3 regions of the Streptomyces sp. NPDC052064 genome follow, and region 2 is predicted to be linked to each of the others. Evidence: riboswitches for the same ligand, from Rfam matches in the RefSeq annotation. Region 2 holds a riboswitch; each other region holds the start of a gene.
What was found. Region 2 has a riboswitch for cobalamin ahead of ACZ6TU_RS10920 (cobalamin biosynthesis protein). Riboswitches for the same ligand answer to the same signal wherever they lie in the genome.
Positions count from the first base shown of each region.

Region 1: linked by a shared signal. The riboswitch ahead of ACZ6TU_RS00440 (ribonucleoside-diphosphate reductase subunit alpha) and the one ahead of ACZ6TU_RS10920 (cobalamin biosynthesis protein) in region 2 are both predicted to bind cobalamin.
Region 3: linked by a shared signal. The riboswitch ahead of ACZ6TU_RS27285 (ABC transporter substrate-binding protein) and the one ahead of ACZ6TU_RS10920 (cobalamin biosynthesis protein) in region 2 are both predicted to bind cobalamin.

Region 1 covers NZ_JBVJJE010000001.1:81,161-87,145, forward strand. Annotated here, with positions in the region: gene ACZ6TU_RS00420 (GntR family transcriptional regulator) at 1-130, shown strand, start outside; gene ACZ6TU_RS00425 (DUF3311 domain-containing protein) at 369-602, shown strand; gene mctP (monocarboxylate uptake permease MctP) at 599-2,227, shown strand; gene ACZ6TU_RS00435 (GNAT family N-acetyltransferase) at 2,313-2,819, shown strand; cobalamin riboswitch at 2,872-2,999, shown strand; gene ACZ6TU_RS00440 (ribonucleoside-diphosphate reductase subunit alpha) at 3,122-5,479, shown strand; gene ACZ6TU_RS00445 (ribonucleotide-diphosphate reductase subunit beta) at 5,536-5,985, shown strand, end outside.
Region 2 covers NZ_JBVJJE010000003.1:669,156-675,140, reverse strand. Annotated here, with positions in the region: gene ACZ6TU_RS10930 (inorganic phosphate transporter) at 1-1,029, shown strand, start outside; gene ACZ6TU_RS10925 (hypothetical protein) at 1,064-1,285, shown strand; cobalamin riboswitch at 1,463-1,601, shown strand; gene ACZ6TU_RS10920 (cobalamin biosynthesis protein) at 1,703-2,644, shown strand; gene ACZ6TU_RS10915 (cobyric acid synthase) at 2,641-4,152, shown strand; gene cobN (cobaltochelatase subunit CobN) at 4,149-5,985, shown strand, end outside.
Region 3 covers NZ_JBVJJE010000010.1:260,416-266,400, reverse strand. Annotated here, with positions in the region: gene ACZ6TU_RS27300 (hypothetical protein) at 1-2,082, shown strand, start outside; gene ACZ6TU_RS27295 (APC family permease) at 2,096-3,736, opposite strand; gene ACZ6TU_RS27290 (CoA-binding protein) at 3,913-4,320, opposite strand; cobalamin riboswitch at 4,402-4,591, shown strand; gene ACZ6TU_RS27285 (ABC transporter substrate-binding protein) at 4,661-5,680, shown strand; gene ACZ6TU_RS27280 (FecCD family ABC transporter permease) at 5,677-5,985, shown strand, end outside.

The sequences.
Region 1 (5,985 bases), on a different contig from region 2:
CGGCCTGCCGATGCTGATGCTCTCCCGGCACTCGCTGGACCGGGAAGGGCAGCCGGTGGAGTGGGTGCGGTCGGTGTACCGGGGGGACCGGTACAAGTTCGTGGCGCGTCTGAAGCGGCCTCAGGAGTAGTGCACGCCGTGCGGCCCTTCGAGCGGATGCGCACGGACCGGCAGGAGCAGGGCCCCGCGGGGGTTCCGCCGCTGCTGAGCGCCGCTGTACAGAGCAGGTTTCTTTTGAGTACCGCATTACGGACGAGGGGTTCCGTTCTTGCCACACCCTGTCCTAGATTGCCTGCGCATTACACAGGTGATCACTGAGGGGACGGAGCCGCCTGATGTCGCAAGCCCCAGAAGCCAGCAGAGAAACAATGGTGACGCCGATGCGCGTCGTCATCGGCCTCTGCCTCATAGCGCCCTTCGTGGCCATGCTGTGGGTCGGCTCGTACGCCAAGACCGACCCGGCCTTCATCGGGATCCCGTTCTTCTACTGGTACCAGATGGCGTGGGTGCTGATCTCCACCGCGCTGACGATGATCGCCTACAAGCTGTGGCAGCGTGACCAGCGCGCCCGCTCTGCCGCGAAGGGCGGTGCGTCCGAGTGAAGGACGGCGTGAACGGCGTCGCACTCGCCGTCTTCATCTTCTTCTTCCTGGCCGTCACGGTCATGGGCTTCCTGGCCGCGCGCTGGCGCAAGGCCGAGAACGAGCACAGCCTGGACGAGTGGGGCCTGGGCGGCCGCTCGTTCGGCACCTGGATCACCTGGTTCCTGCTCGGCGGCGACCTGTACACGGCGTACACCTTCGTGGCCGTACCGGCGGCGATCTACGCGGCGGGCGCGGCCGGCTTCTTCGCGGTGCCCTACACGATCCTCGTCTACCCGCTGATCTTCACCTTCCTCCCCCGCCTGTGGTCGGTCTCGCACAAGCACGGGTACGTGACGACGTCCGACTTCGTGCGCGGCCGCTTCGGCTCCAAGGGCCTCTCCCTGGCCGTGGCCCTCACCGGCATCCTCGCGACGATGCCGTACATCGCGCTCCAGTTGGTCGGCATCCAGGCCGTGCTGGACGTGATGGGTATCGGCGGCGGCGAGAACACCAACTGGTTCATCAAGGACCTGCCGCTGCTGATCGCCTTCGGTGTGCTGGCGGCGTACACGTACTCGTCGGGTCTGCGGGCGCCGGCGCTGATCGCGTTCGTGAAGGACACCCTGATCTACATCGTCATCGCGGTGGCGATCATCTACATCCCGATCAAGCTGGGCGGGTTCGACGAAATCTTCGCCAAGGCCGGCGAGGCGTACAGCCAGACCAACCCGGCGACGGGCGCGCCGCGCGGTGCGCTGGTGCCGCCGGAGGCGGGGCAGTGGACGTACGCCACGCTGGCGCTGGGCTCCGCGCTCGCGCTCTTCATGTACCCGCACTCGATCACGGCGACGCTGTCCTCGAAGAGCCGTGAGGTGATCCGCCGCAACACCACGATCCTGCCGCTGTACTCGCTGATGCTGGGCCTGCTCGCACTGCTCGGCTTCATGGCGATCGCGGCCGGGATCAAGGTGCAGAACGGGCAGCTGGCGATCCCGCAGCTGTTCGAGACGATGTTCCCGGACTGGTTCGCGGGCGTGGCCTTCGCGGCGATCGGTATCGGGGCCCTGGTCCCGGCGGCCATCATGTCCATCGCGGCCGCGAACCTCTTCACCCGCAACATCTACAAGGACTTCATCAAGCCCGACGCCACGCCCGCCCAGGAGACGAAGGTCTCCAAGCTGGTCTCCCTGCTGGTGAAGGTGGGCGCGCTGGCCTTCGTCCTCACCATGGACAAGACGGTCGCCATCAACTTCCAGCTGCTCGGCGGCATCTGGATCCTCCAGACCTTCCCGGCCCTGGTCGGCGGCCTGTTCACCCGCTGGTTCCACCGTTGGGCCCTGCTCGCGGGCTGGGCGGTCGGCATGGTCTACGGCACGGTCGCCGCGTACGGTGTCGCCTCCCCGACCCAGAAGCACTTCGGCGGGTCGTCGAAGGAGATTCCGGGCATCGGCGAGATCGGCTACATCGGCCTCACGGCGTTCGTCCTGAACGTCGTCGTCACCGTGGTCCTGACCTTCGTCCTCAAGGCCCTGAAGGCCCCCGACGGCATCGACGAGACCAAGCCGGAGGACTACACGGCGGACGCGGGCGACCCCGGGGTCCAGGTGGAGCTTCCCCCGGCCACGGCAGGGGCCGGTCACTGAGCCACTGGGACCAGCCACGTACAACCCGCAGCGGGCCGCCGTGAGAACCATCCACGGCGGCCCGCTGTCGTGCACACTCACCCGCATGGACATAGTTGTCAGGGCAGTGAAGCCCGACGAATACACCACGCTCGGCGAGATCACGGCCCAGGCCTATCTCCAGGACGGCCTCCTCGCTTTCGGCGAGAGCGACTGGTACCTGGGCGAACTGAAGGACGTGGCCAAGCGGGCGGCAGCCGCCGACGTCCTGGTGGCCTCGGAGGACGACCACATCCTCGGCGGCGTCACGTTCGTGCCCTCCGGCGGCCCCATGGCCGACCTCGCCCGTCCCGGGGAGGCCGAGATCCGGATGCTCGCCGTGGCCCGGCCGGCCCGAGGCCGTGGCGTCGGCGAAGCCCTCGTCCGCGCCTGCGTCGAACGCGCGAGGGCCACGGACGCCTGCACCACCCTCGTCCTGTGCACCCAGCCCACGATGCACGCCGCCCACCGCGTCTACGAACGGCTCGGCTTCACCCGTGCCCCCGAGCGCGACTGGAACCCGATCCCGGGCGACGACAAGTTCACGCTCCTCACCTATCAGTTGACGCTCTGAAACCAGCGCGACACAACATCTGGGGGTGTCACCGGAACACGGCACAAGATGTATGCTCATGCTCGCTGTCGCCGCAGGGGAATCCGGTGGGAATCCGGAACTGTCCCGCAACGGTGTACCCATGCCTTTTATGCGCGTATGGGAGTCAGTCCGAGGACCTGCCGACAGCGCGCCCGGCCGTCCGGCCGGTGTGCCCCGATGTCCGGGCCTCGTGGAATGGGCCGGTGGACGCGACGCCGCGTGCGCTCGTGTGCTGCCCCCTGCCCTGCGAGGCCCCCGTGCCGAGCGAGGGAGAGCCCCACGTGACCATCGCGCCAGCCGATCCGGTCTCAGCCGCCGAAGAAGAGCACGACGGTCCCGGTGCCGCGCTGCTGCGGACCCTGACCGAGCTGACCGCCGACCTCCCCGACGCCGACCCCGGCCGGGTCGCCGCCGCCGCGCTGCGCGGCCGGTCCGCCCGGGCCGACGAGTCGGAGTTGCGCGAGCTGGCGACCGAAGCGGCCGCCGGCCTCATCTCCGAGGATCCCGTCTACTCCCGGCTGGCCGCGCGCCTGCTGACGATCGGGATCCGCGCCGAGGCCGCCTCGCAGGGCGTCACGTGCTTCACCGAGTCCGTGGCGGTCGGGCACCGGGAGGGCCTCATCGCCGACCGGACCGCCGAGTTCGTGCGCGTCCACGGCGCCCGTCTCGACGCCCTGATCGACACGGCCGCCGACGACCGCTTCGGCTACTTCGGCCTGCGCACGCTGCACAGCCGCTACCTGCTGCGGCACCCGATCACCCGCAAGGTCGTCGAGACGCCCCAGCACTTCATGCTGCGCGTCGCCGCGGGTCTGGCGGAGGACGACACGAGCAGGTCGGTCGACGAAGTCGCCGCGCTCTACGGGCTCATGAGCCGGCTCGACTACCTCCCCTCCTCCCCCACCCTCTTCAACTCCGGCACGCGGCACCCCCAGATGTCGTCCTGCTACCTCCTCGACTCCCCCAAGGACGAGCTGGACTCGATCTACGACCGCTACCACCAGGTGGCGCGGCTGTCGAAGCACGCCGGCGGCATCGGAATCGCGTACTCCCGTATCCGCGCGCGCGGTTCGCTGATCCGCGGCACCAACGGCCACTCCAACGGCATCGTCCCGTTCCTGAAGACCCTCGACGCCTCGGTCGCCGCCGTGAACCAGGGCGGCCGCCGCAAGGGCGCCGCCGCGGTCTACCTGGAGACCTGGCACTCCGACATCGAGGAGTTCCTGGAGCTGCGCGACAACACCGGCGAGGACGCCCGCCGTACGCACAACCTGAACCTCGCGCACTGGGTGCCCGACGAGTTCATGCGGCGGGTGAACGGCGACGCGCAGTGGTCGCTGTTCTCTCCCTCGGACGTGCCCGAGCTGGTCGACCTGTGGGGCGAGGAGTTCGACACCGCGTACCGGGCGGCCGAGGCGAAGGGCCTCGCCAGGAAGACCCTGCCGGCCCGCGAGCTGTACGGCCGCATGATGCGCACCCTGGCGCAGACCGGCAACGGCTGGATGACCTTCAAGGACGCCGCCAACCGCACCGCCAACCAGACGGCCGAGCCGGGCCACGTCGTCCACTCCTCCAACCTCTGCACGGAGATCCTCGAGGTCACCAGCGACGGGGAGACGGCGGTCTGCAACCTGGGGTCGGTCAACCTCGGCGCGCTCGTCGACCAGGCCGGCGGGGACATCGACTGGGAGCGGCTGGACGAGACCGTCCGTACGGCCGTCACGTTCCTGGACCGGGTCGTGGACATCAACTTCTACCCGACCGAGCAGGCAGGCCGGTCGAACGCCAGGTGGCGTCCCGTCGGCCTCGGAGCCATGGGCCTCCAGGACGTCTTCTTCAAGCTGCGCCTGCCCTTCGACTCGCCGGAGGCCAAGCGGCTCTCCACCCGCATCGCCGAGCGGATCATGCTCGCCGCCTACGAGGCCTCGGCCGATCTCGCGGAGCGCAACGGCCCGTTGCCGGCGTGGGAGAAGACCCGTACGGCGAAGGGTGTGCTCCACCCCGACCACTACGACGTGGAGTTGGCCTGGCCGGAGCGCTGGGCGGCCCTGCGTGAGCGCATCGCCGCGACCGGCATGCGCAACTCCCTGCTCCTCGCCATCGCGCCGACGGCCACCATCGCCTCCATCGCGGGCGTGTACGAGTGCATCGAGCCGCAGGTGTCCAACCTGTTCAAGCGCGAGACGCTGTCCGGTGAGTTCCTCCAGGTCAACTCCTACCTGGTTCAGGAGCTGAAGCGGCTCGGCGTGTGGGACGCGCGCAGCCGGGAGGCCCTGCGCGAGGCGAACGGCTCGGTGCAGGACTTCGCCTGGATCCCCGAGGACGTACGCGCCCTCTACCGCACGGCCTGGGAGATCCCGCAGCGCGGCCTGATCGACATGGCGGCGGCCAGGACCCCGTTCCTGGACCAGTCCCAGTCCCTGAACCTCTTCCTGGAAACGCCGACCATCGGCAAGCTCTCCTCGATGTACGCCTACGCCTGGAAGTCCGGGCTGAAGACCACGTACTACCTGCGCTCGCGCCCGGCGACCCGCATCGCCCGCGCGGCACAGGCCACCGTCCCCGTGCAGCAGCCGGCGCCGGAAGACGCCGTCGCCTGCTCCCTGGAAAACCCCGAGTCCTGCGAGGCCTGTCAGTAATTCCCACCCGCCACCCGACCGCCACCCCTGGAGGACGGCGCTTCGCGCCGACTGTTATGACTCAGAACCTTCTCGACCCCGGCTTCGAGCTGACTCTGCGCCCCATGCGCTACCCGGACTTCTACGAGCGCTACCGGGACGCCATCAAGAACACCTGGACCGTGGAGGAGGTCGACCTCCACTCGGACGTCGCCGACCTCTCCAAGCTCTCCCCCGCCGAGCAGCACCTCATCGGCCGGCTCGTCGCCTTCTTCGCCACGGGCGACTCGATCGTCGCGAACAACCTGGTGCTGACGCTGTACAAGCACATCAACTCCCCCGAGGCGCGGCTGTATCTGAGCCGGCAGCTCTTCGAGGAGGCGGTGCACGTCCAGTTCTATCTGACGCTCCTGGACACCTACCTCCCCGACCACGACGACCGCGCGGCCGCCTTCGCCGCCGTCGAGAACATCCCCTCCATCCGCGAGAAGGCCGGGTTCTGCTTCAAGTGGATGGACTCGGTGGAC
Region 2 (5,985 bases):
ACCGGCATCCGTCCCGAGGTCATCTTCGCCGCCTTGGTCGGCGCGATCCTCTGGAACCTGCTGACCTGGCTCGTCGGCCTGCCGTCCAGTTCCTCGCACGCCCTGATGGGCGGCCTGATCGGCGCCACGATCGCCTCGGCGGGCGTCGGCGCGGTGCACGGTGACGTCCTGGTCACCAAGGTGCTGATCCCGGCGATCGCCGCCCCGCTGGTCGCGGGCGTCGCGGCGCTGCTCGCCACGCGGCTGACGTACTCCCTCGGCAAGAAGGCCGACGGCAAGGCCTCCGAAAAGGGCTACCGCGCCGGCCAGATCGCCTCCGCGGGCCTGGTCTCCCTGGCCCACGGCACCAACGACGCCCAGAAGACGATGGGTGTCATCACCCTCGCCCTGGTCGCCGGCGGCGCCGTCGCCCCCGACTCCGACCCGCCCATGTGGGTCATCCTCTCGGCGGGTCTCGCCATCGCCCTCGGCACGTACCTCGGCGGCTGGCGCATCATCCGCACCATGGGCAAGGGCCTGACCGACCTCCAGCCGCAGCAGGGCTTCGCCGCCCAGACCAGCGCGGCCACGGTCATCCTGGCCTCCTCGCACATCGGTTTCTCCCTCTCCACCACCCACTCCGTGTCCGGCTCGGTGATGGGCGCGGGCCTCGGCCGCAAGGGCGGTGTCGTCCGCTGGTCGACGGCGACGCGGATGTTCGTCGCGTGGGGTCTGACGCTGCCGGCGGCGGCCCTGGTGGCCGCGCTCGCCGAGTACGTCACCGGCTTCGGCAGCTGGGGTACCGCGGTGGTGGCCGTCTTCCTCGTCGCCTCCAGCGCGGCGATCTGGAAGATCTCGCGGCGTGAGGTCGTCGACCACACCAACGTCAACGACGCCGACGAGGTGGAGCCGGCCGGTGTGGTGACCACGGCGATGGCCGCGGTGACACCGCCCCCGGCGGGTGGCACGGCCACCGACGGGCCGAGCGTCACGATCCCGGCGCAGGCCCAGACCGAACGCACTCCCTCCACCACGACCACCCCGGTCTGACCCCGCCCACGCGGTTACAAGGAGAACCTCTGCCATGAAGATCGACTGGGCGGCCCTCGGCTCCGTCTTCGGCGTCAGCCTCGTGGTCACCGTGGCCCTCGTGGGCCTGTTCACCCTCGGCATCACCGGCCTGTCCCGCCGCGAGCGGGCGGTGACTGCGGGCGGATCCGCGGGACTTGCCGTGACGGGCGCGTACGCGTGCTTCGCGGCGTGTGCGGCGGCCGTCGGGTACGGGATCTATCTGATCGTGGCCTGATCACGGTCACTTCTGCCGGGCGGTACGGGACTTCGGTTCTGTGCCGCCCGGTTGTCGTGTGGCCGGGGGGGACAACTCGGCGTCGTAGCGCACCGGTCCCGCCCTTTCCGCAGGTCCGCACCCTGGCGGTGTGGGCTTCTCCACACTCTCCCCTCGCAGGTCAACGGCAAGTTGACGGCTGTTCCCGGCCGTGGTGGACTGCCGGGGCCAGTACGGCGGCAGGAGAGGAAGCCGGTGGAAGTCCGGCGCGGTCCCGCCACTGTCACCGGGGTAGCAATCCCCGGGAGCCAGGAACTCTCACCGCCGGTCCAGTCGAACCAGGGCGTGGACACCCTGAGTGAGGACATATCGCCATGCGCGGCTGCCGATCGAGCTTCAGTACCCCACCCCTGCCTGCCCCCGCGGCCGGCTGAGCCCATGGGTGCCGGTCGCGTCTTCGCGTACGGCGCCGCCGCCGGTCTGATCGGTGACCTGCTGCTCGGCGATCCTCGCCGGGGGCATCCGGTCGCCGTGTTCGGGCGGGCCGCGGGGGCCGTGGAACGGGTGTTGTGGCGGGACCACCGGGGGTGGGGCGCGCTGCACACCGTGGTGTGTGCCGGAGGCTCCGTCGCGCTCGGGGGCGTCGCCGCGCGTGTCGTGCGGAACTCCACCGTCGCCTCCGTCGCACTGACCGGTGCCGCCACCTGGGCCGTGGTCGGGGGGACTTCGCTCGCGCGGGAGGCTCAGGCCATCGGGCGTGCCCTGGAGGCGGGGGACGTCGAGGCGGCCCGGGCGCGGCTGCCACACCTGTGCGGGCGGGATCCGCAGGCGCTCGACGCCGACGGGATCGCCCGGGCCGTGGTCGAGTCCGTCGCCGAGAACACCTCCGACGCGGTCGTGGGGGCGCTCGTGTGGGGGGCCGTCGGTGGTGTGCCGGGGCTCCTCGGGTTCCGGGCCGTCAACACCCTCGACGCCATGGTCGGGCACAAGTCGGCCCGGTACCGGCGCTACGGGTGGGCCTCCGCGCGGCTGGACGATCTCGCGGGATGGCCGGGGGCCCGGCTGACCGCCGTGCTCGCGGCCCTGGCAGGGGACGATCCGCAGGGAGCCGTGCGGGCCTGGCGTGCCGATGCCGCCAAGCATCCGAGCCCCAACGCCGGGCCGGTGGAGGCCTCGTTCGCGGGGGCGCTCGGGGTGCGGCTGGGCGGGACCCTGTCCTACGGCGGGCGCGTCGAGCACCGGCCCGTGCTCAACAGGGCCGGGCGCGCCGTCGCCACACGGGACATCGAACGGGCCGTACGGCTGTCCAGGCGTGTCGGCTGGCTCGCGCTCGGCGTCTGTGTCGCCGCGCGCCGCATCGCGAAAGGGCGTACGTCATGACGGGCGGTGGGCTTCTCGTCGCCGGTACCACCTCCGACGCCGGCAAGAGCGTCGTGACCGCCGGGATCTGCCGGTGGCTGGTGCGGCAGGGCGTCAAGGTCGCGCCTTTCAAGGCGCAGAACATGTCCCTCAACTCCTTCGTGACGAAGGAGGGCGCCGAGATCGGCCGGGCGCAGGCCATGCAGGCGCAGGCCTGCCGCGTCGAGCCGAGCGCGCTGATGAACCCGGTGCTGCTCAAGCCCGGTGGCGAGAGCAGCAGCCAGGTCGTGCTGCTGGGCAAGCCGGTCGGGGAGCTCAGCGCACGCGGGTACCACGGCGGACGGCAGCAGATGCTGCTCGGGACCGTGCTGGACTGTCTGGAGCAGTTGCGGGGCACGTATGACGCGGTGATCTGTGAGGGGGCGGGCAGTCCGGCCGAGATCAATCTGCGCCGGACGGACATCGTCAACATGGGGATCGCCCGCAACGCCGGGCTCCCCGTGCTCGTCGTCGGCGACATCGACCGGGGCGGTGTCTTCGCCTCGTTCTTCGGGACGGTCGCGCTGCTGTCGCGCGAGGACCAGGAGTGCGTCGCCGGGTTCCTCGTCAACAAGTTCCGGGGGGACGTCTCCCTGCTGGAGCCGGGTCTCGACATGCTCCAGGGCCTCACCGGGCGGCGTACGTACGGCGTCCTGCCCTTCCGGCACGGGCTCGGGATCGACGAGGAGGACGGGCTGCGCGTCTCCCTGCGGGGGACGGTCCGGGAGTCCGTCGTCGCCCCGCCGGTCGGCGAGGACGTGCTGCGCGTCGCCGTGTGCGCCGTTCCGCTCATGTCCAACTTCACGGACGTGGACGCGCTGGCCGCCGAACCGGGTGTCGTGGTGCGGTTCGTGGACCGGCCGGAGGAACTCGCCGACGCCGACCTCGTCGTCGTGCCGGGGACCCGGGGGACCGTCCGTGCGCTGGAGTGGCTGCGGGAGCGCGGGCTGGCCGGCGCTCTCGTGCGCAGGGCCGCCGAGCAGCGGCCCGTCCTGGGGATCTGCGGCGGTTTCCAGATCCTCGGCGAGCACATCGAGGACGACGTGGAGAGCCGCCGGGGCCATGTCGAGGGGCTCGGGGTCCTGCCCGTGCGGGTGCGGTTCGCCCGCGAGAAGACCCTCACGCGGCCGGAGGGCGAGGCCCTCGGGGAGCGCGTGGACGGCTACGAGATCCACCACGGGGTCGCCGACGTCACCGGAGGGAACCCCTTCTTGGACGGCTGCCGGGTCGGCCAGACCTGGGGCACGCACTGGCACGGCTCGCTGGAGTCGGACGGGTTCCGGCGGGCCTTCCTGCGCGAGGTGGCCGCCGCCGCGGGGCGCCGCTTCGTGCCGGCGCCGGACACCTCGTTCGCCGCGCTGCGCGAGGAGCAGCTCGACCGGCTCGGCGACCTGATCGAACAGCACGCGGACACGGACGCGCTGTGGCGGCTCATCGAGTCGGGCGCGCCGCGAGGACTGCCCTTCATTCCACCGGGAGCACCCGCATGAGCACTGTGTTGTTGTTGTCGACCGCCGACACGGACCTGCTGGCGGCCCGGGCCGCCTCCGGTGCCTCGTACCGGATCGGCAACCCGACCCGCGTGGACGTCGGGGAGGAGCTTCCGGCGCTCCTCGACGGCGCGGACATCGCCGTCGTGCGGCTGCTCGGCGGCAAGCGGGCCTGGGAGGACGGGCTCGCCGCGCTGAAGGCGTCCGGCGTCCCGACCGTGCTGCTGGGCGGCGAGGCGGTGCCCGACGCGGAGCTGATGGCCGAGTCGTCGGTGCCGGCCGGTGTCGTGGCGGAGGCGCTGAAGTACCTCGTGGAGGGCGGGCCGGCCAACCTCACCGAGCTGGCGCGGTTCCTGTCCGACACCGTGCTGCTCACGGGTGAGGGGTTCGCGGCGCCGCAGCGGATGCCGGAGTACGGCGTCCGGGGCGAGCGCGCACAGGTCGAGGGCCGGCCGACCGTCGGCGTGCTCTTCTACCGGGCGCACGAGCTGAGCGGCAACACCGCCTTCGTGGACACCCTGTGCGACGCGATCGAGGCGCGGGGCGCCAACGCGCTTCCCGTGTACTGCGGTTCGCTGCGCGGGGCCGACGCGGGGCTGTACGAGATCCTCGGGCGGGCGGACGCCCTCGTCGCCACCGTCCTCGCCGCCGGCGGCACCCACGCCTCGCAGGCCTCGGCGGGCGGTGACGAGGAGTCCTGGGACATCGGCGCCCTCGCCGAGCTCAACATCCCCGTGCTGCAAGGGCTGTGCCTGACGTCCTCGCGGCGCGCCTGGGAGGCCTCCGACGCCGCCCTGTCCCCCATGGACGCCGCGATGCAGGTGGCGATCCCGGAGTTCGACGGGCGGCTGATCACCGTGCCGTTCTCGTTCAAGGAGCCCAGCGAAGACGGTATCTTCACGTACGTTGCCGACCCGGAGCGTGCTGCGCGTGTCGCGGGTATCGCCTACAGGCATGCCCGACTGCGTTATCTCCGCAGTGGCGGAGGTGAGCCGAAGCTCGCGCTGGTCTTCACCGCGTATCCCACCAAGCACTCCCGGGTCGGCAACGCTGTAGGGCTCGATACACCAGCGTCGGCTCTCGTGCTGCTGAAAGCACTGCGCGATGCCGGGTACGAGGTCGGCGAGCTGCCCGAAACCGGCGACGAGCTGATCCACCGGCTCATCGCGGCCGGCGGGCACGACGTGGAGTGGCTGACGGACGAGCAGCTGGCCGCCGCGCCCGCGCGGGTGCCGCTGGCGGACTACCGGGCCTGGTTCGACCAGCTCGACCCGGAGCTGAGGGACGCCATGACCGAGGCGTGGGGCGAGCCGCCGGGCAGCCTGTACGTCGACGGGGACGACATCGTGCTGGCGTCCCTGCAGTTCGGGAACGTCGTCGTGATGATCCAGCCGCCGCGCGGCTTCGGCGAGAACCCCATCGCGATCTACCACGACCCGGACATGCCGCCGTCCCACCACTACCTGGCGGCCTACCGCTGGCTGGAGAACAGTTTCGGCGCGGACGCGATCGTGCACATGGGCAAGCACGGCACGCTGGAGTGGCTGCCCGGCAAGGGCCTCGGGCTCAGTGGCGGCTGCGCCCCGGACGCCGTGCTCGGGGAGCTGCCGCTGATCTACCCGTTCATCGTCAACGACCCGGGCGAGGGCACCCAGGCCAAGCGGCGCGGGCACGCCACGGTCGTCGACCACCTGGTGCCGCCGATGGCCCGTGCCGACACCTACGGCGACCTGGCCAAGCTGGAGCAGCTCCTGGACGAGTACGCGCTCGTCTCCGACCTGGACCCGGCGAAGGCCCCGGCCGTGCGCGCGCAGATCTGGACCCTCGTGAAGG
Region 3 (5,985 bases), on a different contig from region 2:
CGCCTCGCCGGCACCCTGCGGGCCACCCGACCCGAGCACGCCGACCGCCTCGCCGAGCAGGCCCTGCGCGAACTGGCCACAGTCTGGACCGGGGAGGACGCCGCGCTCACCCAGGCGGTGGCCGAGGCGGCCGAACACGCCGCGGGAGCGTACCCGGCGCTGTCGCGAGAACTGCTGCGCCGTCTGGACACCGTGGAGGTGACGGGCCTGGTCGACGACGCCTTCTTACACGCCGCACGCGTCCGGGCGGCCCTCGGCGACATCCGCGCCGCGCACCGGCTGATCGACCGGGTCCTGGGCTTCAGTAACGGCGTCTGGTACGCGAACAAGGCCGCGAAGGTACTCGCCGCCTTCGACGGCGAGGCGGCGACGGCGGTGATCGACGCCGCCTGCGCCCGGGTTCCCCCCGAGCCGTCGTCGCGGGACATGCTCAGCCGGCTTCAACACGAGGGGGACCTGAAGACTCTCGCCGAGGCCCTGGCCGGCCGCGCCCCGGAGCAAGCCGTGGCCTACGCCCGCGCGATCGCCGGCACCGAGTGGCAGCCGCCCTTCAAGGACCGCTACTCGGCCCTCGCGCTCGTCGCCCACCGGCGCGCCGACGCAGGCGACCTGGCCATGGCCCGCTCGATCCTGGACGAGGCGCTGCACGCCGCCGAGGAGGTACCGCCCGTGGCCGACCCGCCGCTGTGGGGCTTCTACCACCTGGCGGGAGAAGGCGGTGGCGTGGCCCGGGGGAACGCCGTCAGCGACCCCGTGGCCGAGATCCCGATAGTGATGAACCACACCAACGACTGGCAGCGGCTCGTCGAACAGCGTTTCTACAGCGACCCGTCGGACGTCCTGCGCGCCATGACGCCCAGCACCTGGTCGGTCGGCCACCCGTACTCCTGGGCCCGTACGATCCGCTGCTTCGCCGAGGCCGTCGCCGTACGGGACCTGGACCGCGCCCGGACGCTCGTGCACGCCCTGACCGATCCCGGCGAGCGGGTCGTGGGACTCGCCGGACTCTTCGGGATCGCCGCCGCCGGAGCGGACCGGACGGCGGCCGACCGGCTGTGGGCCGAGTTCGGACAGGCGTACGCCGTGATACCCCGGTACGAGTGGAACCTGCCGCGGCAGCAGGACGGGCCCCTGGCCTATGTGCGCCCCGACCACCGCAGCAGATTCGAGGCCGCGGTGCGGCTCCTGCCGTGGGAGGCCGACCCGGCCATGGCCTTCCTCGGCGCCGACGGCACCCCGTACCTGCTGTCCATGTTCCACTTCGCCTTCGGCGCCGACGCCTCCCGCCGCTACGCGTTCGACGTGATGGACGGCCGGCAGCCCTACCCGCCGTTCGCCCACACGCACCGCTCCCTGCTCGGGATGCCGCCGGACGTCCACGGGCCGCTGCTCACCGGCGTGATGCTTGCCCCGGCCATCGTCAACGAGCACCTCGCGACCGCGTCCGGCGCGCCCCCGGCCGTCGAGTCCCCGCCGGTCCTGGAGGACGAGCTGTACGCGGCCTACGTGGACATGGCTCTCCTCGGCCCGCAGGCGGGCGCCGCACGGGTGCGGCCGCTGCTGGACTCGCCGAGGCTTCCGGCCGTGGCGGCGCTGGTGGCCCGCGCGGCCGAGATCCACGGTGCGGGCCACCCGGTCGCGGCCGAGCTGTGCGCCGACGTCGTGGCCGCGGCCGAGCGGTCCGAACCCGCCCAGCACGTGGTGACGTTGCTGCAACTGGCCCGGTCCCCGGCCACGGCCGGCCTGGTCGACGCGGAGGACCTGCTGGAGCGGACGCTCGCCCTCTCCGACGATCCCTGGGAACGCGTGGAGCGTGACGAGGCGCTGCGCGAGCTGTTCGCCATCCTCTTGGGCGGGTCTCCCGGGACCGCGCTGCGGCTGCTGTACGACCGGACCGCGGACGGCTGGGCCATGGTGACGGCGATGCTGGAGAACGCCGTCGCCCCGCTCCTCGAGGCCCTGGGACCGGACGCTCCGCTGCTGCTCCACCGGGCCCTGCGGCGTGCCGTGGCCTGCGTGTCGGCGCGGGGCCGCACGGACGTGCCGTCGATCGACGGTGTCCGTACGGCCCTCGGCGACTGACCGGGAGAGGCGATCAGTGTGCGGGCGCCTCGATGACGGCCACCTCCTCGATGCTCCGCTCGATGTCCTCGGGCCGGGACGCGCAGGCCCGGGCCCAGTAGTAGATCGCCAGGGAGAAGACGGCGACGACCACGATGTCCCACCACAGTGCGATGTGGCCCTGCCCGCCGAAACCGCCCTGCCAGGAGATGACGCCCATGCCCAGCAGGTAGACGGGCAGCCACCGCGCGGCCTTCCAGTCCAGCCGGGGCGCGTCGGGCAGACCCTTGCGCGTGGCGTACCAGGCGTAGCCGCCGAGCAGGACGTAGCCGAGGACGATCGCCACGCCGAGCCGCCACAGGGTGTCCCAGGTGGACCAGTAGATGATCAGGTTGGCCACGACGAACGACAGCGGCGAGAGAACCTTCCCGCCGGGCAGGCGGTAGGGGCGCTCGTGGTGCGGCAGCCGGTCGGCGAAGACGCCGTACGCCAGCGGGGCGCCCGCGTACATCAGGACGCTCGCCGAGGTGATGAAGCTGACCAGCTGCTGCCAGCTCGGGAACGGCAGGAAGCAGATCACGCCGGTCACGAAGGCGACGACCAGACCGAACCACGGCACGCCGCGGGCGTCGGTGCGGGCGAAGACCTTCGGCGCGTAGCCGTTCCTGGCCAGGCCGTAGGAGACACGCGAGGTGGCCGTGGTGTAGATCAGGCCGGTGCCGCCCGGGGAGACCACCGCGTCCAGGTACAGCACCACACTCAGCCAGCCGAGACCCACCAGCGTGGCCAGCCCCGCCCAGGGTCCGCTGATCCCCGCGTAGTCCAGCTTGGCCCAGCCGTGCGCGAAGGAGCTCAGCGGCAGCGCGCCGATGAAGACCACCTGGAGCAGGACGTAGATGACCGCGCCGATGGCGACCGAGCCGATCGTCGCCCGCGGCAGGTCACGCCTCGGGTCGCGGCTCTCGCCGGCCAGCTGGATCGCCTGCTCGAAGCCCAGCAGGGCGAAGATGATGCCGCTGGAACTGACGGCGCTCAGCACGCCCTTGGCGCCGAACGGGGCGAAGCCGTGCTCGGTGAGGTTGCCCGGGTGGAAGTTCCCGGCCGCGATGACGAAGATCGCGACCAGGGGGACGGCCACCTTCCACCAGGTGGCGGCGCTGTTGGTGTGCGCCAGGACCCGCACGCCGAGGAAGTTGATCACGACGAACACGGCCATGAGGACCACGGCGACGACGAACCCGCTCGTCGTCAGCGTCCCGTCCTTGGCATGCTGGAAACCCTGCGCCCAGTGCCAGTGCCCCGCGTAGCCGATCATGGCCTCGACCTCGATCGGCGCCACCGTCGCCGCCTGGAGCCAGGAGAACCAGCCGAAGGACATGCCGGCCAGCCCGCCGAACGCGTAGTGCGGATAGCGAGCCGTGCCGCCCGCGACCGGGAACATGCCCCCGAGTTCCGCGTGCACCAGAGCCAGCAGCACGATCGCCACCGCGCCGATGATCCACGAGAGAATTGCCGCGGGACCGGCGGCCACGGCAGCTTTCTCGGCTCCGTACAGCCAACCGGAGCCGATGATGGAACCGACCGACGCCCACATGAGCCCGATCAGCCCGACGTCCCGCCGCAAACCGCTCGGGTTGCCCTTCACCCCCGGTACTGCCTGGTCGACGCTTACCATATTCTTAGGGGCCTCTCATAAAATGAACACAAGCGTTCAGTGAGCAAGAGGCCGTCAGGCTAGGAATCAATTGGCGTCGGGCAGAAGGCTGTTGCCAGGCATTTGACCGGACGCGGGGATTTCCTGGAAAGGAGTTCAGGAATTCTGTACCCGGCAATGGGGGATTCGTTGAGGTCCTAGCCCAGTCGCGGAATCTCGATCGCCGGGCAGCGGTCCATCACCATCTCCAGACCCGCGGCGCGGGTCCGGTCGTACGCCGCCTCGTCCAGGACCCCGAGCTGGAACCAGACGCCCTTGGCGCCCTTGGCGACCGCCTCGTCCGCGACCGCTCCCGCGAGGTCGCTGTTCACGAACACGTCGACGACGTCCACGTCGAAGGGAATGTCCGCCAGCGTCGCGTACCCCTGCTCGCCATGCACCGTCTCCGCCTTGGGGTGCACGGGCACGACGCGCTTGCCGTAGCGCTGGAGCACCTCGGCCACGCCGTAGGCCGCGCGCCGCTGGTTCGACGACAGGCCCACCACGGCCCAGGTGTCGCCGAGCTCGGTGAGAATCCTGCGGACCGTTGCCTCGTCGCCGTACACCGGTGGCCTCCTGGAGGGTCGCGGAAGAACTGTTGTCCGCACAACGACGTACGGTGCGCGGTGATTCCCCCGCGCCCTCCGTGATAGCTTGCCGAGGCCAGTCGAACCCATGTACGTGGGTCAGGGAATCCGGTGCGAATCCGGAACTGACGCGCAGCGGTGAGGGGGACGGGCGGGGCCTCGGCCACTGGACGGTTTTGCTGCCGTCCGGGAAGGCGCTCCGACCCGGGTGAACCCGAGTCCGAAGACCTGCTGGCGGCCCCCGCGGCCGTTCGCGGCGGGGGAGCACCGTACGACCGGGCTCCGCGATCGAGCCCTCGACGACTGAGGACTGGTTTCCGTGCCCCTCGCCCGACCTGCCCGTGCCGCCGTCCTGCTCGCGGCCGGCTCCCTGCTCCTGACCGGCTGCGGCGACACCGGGCCCACGGGTGTGAAGGCTGCCGCCGTCAGCCTCGACAACTGCGGCAGCACCGTACGGGTCGACGCCCCGCCGAAGCGGGCCGTCTCCCTCAACCAGGGCACCACCGAGATCCTGCTCTCCCTCGGCCTCGCCGACCGCCTCGCGGGCACGGCCACCTGGACCGACCCCGTGATGAAGGGGCTGGCGAAGGCCAACGCCAAAGTGCCGCGCATCGCCGACAACAACCCGTCCTTCGAACGGGTCCTGGACGCCGACCCCGACTTCGTCGCGGCGTCCTTCGTCTCCACCCTCGGCAAGGGCGGCGTCGCCACCCGCGAGCAGTTCGAGAAGCTCGGCGTGCCCACGTACGTCTCCCCGTCGGACTGCGCCGGCAAGGACAACTCCGGGGGCGGCGACGGCGCGCGTGACAAGGCGCTGGGCATCGACACGGTCTATGGCGAAGTACGCGACCTGGCGACCGTGTTCGGGGTGAAGGAACGGGGCGACAGGCTGGTGGCCTCCCTCCAGCGGCGCACGGCGAAGGCCACGCAGGGCATCGACGCCTCCGACGTCACCCTCCTGTACTGGTTCGCCAACTCGGAGTCCCCCTACATGGCGGGCTGTTGCGGAGCGCCCGGCATCATCACCCGGGCCCTCGGCGCGAAGAACGTCTTCGACGACACGCACGAGGAGTGGCCGCAGATCAACTGGGAGACGGTCGCCGACCGCGACCCCGACGTCCTCGTCATCGGCGACCTGACCCGCAAGTCGCAGACCGCCGAGTCGGCCGCGAAGAAGATCGCCTTCCTGGAGTCCAACCCGGCCACCAGGAACATGGACGCGGTCAAGCACAAGCGGTACGTGCTGCTCAGCGGGCAGGCCATGAATCCGACCATCCGCACGGTCGAGGGCGTGGAACAGGTCGCCGCCGGGCTGCGCGAGTTCGGACTCGTGAAGTGACCGTCCGCGGGCCCGCGCTCGGTGTTGCGGGCGCCCTGCTGCTGGCCGTCTCCCTGGCCCTGGCCATCACCGTCGGCCCGGCCGACATCCGGGTCGCGGACGTCTGGTCCGCCGTCGCGGCCCACCTCGGGCTCGGCAGCTCGGACCTGACGCCGATCCGCGACGGGATCGTCTGGCAGCTGCGGCTGCCGCGCACCCTGCTCGCGGCCGTGTGCGGGGCCGGACTGGCCGTGTGCGGGGCGGTGATGCAGTCGCTGCTGCGCAACCCGCTCGCCGACCCGTTCGTGCTCGGGGTGTCCTCCGGC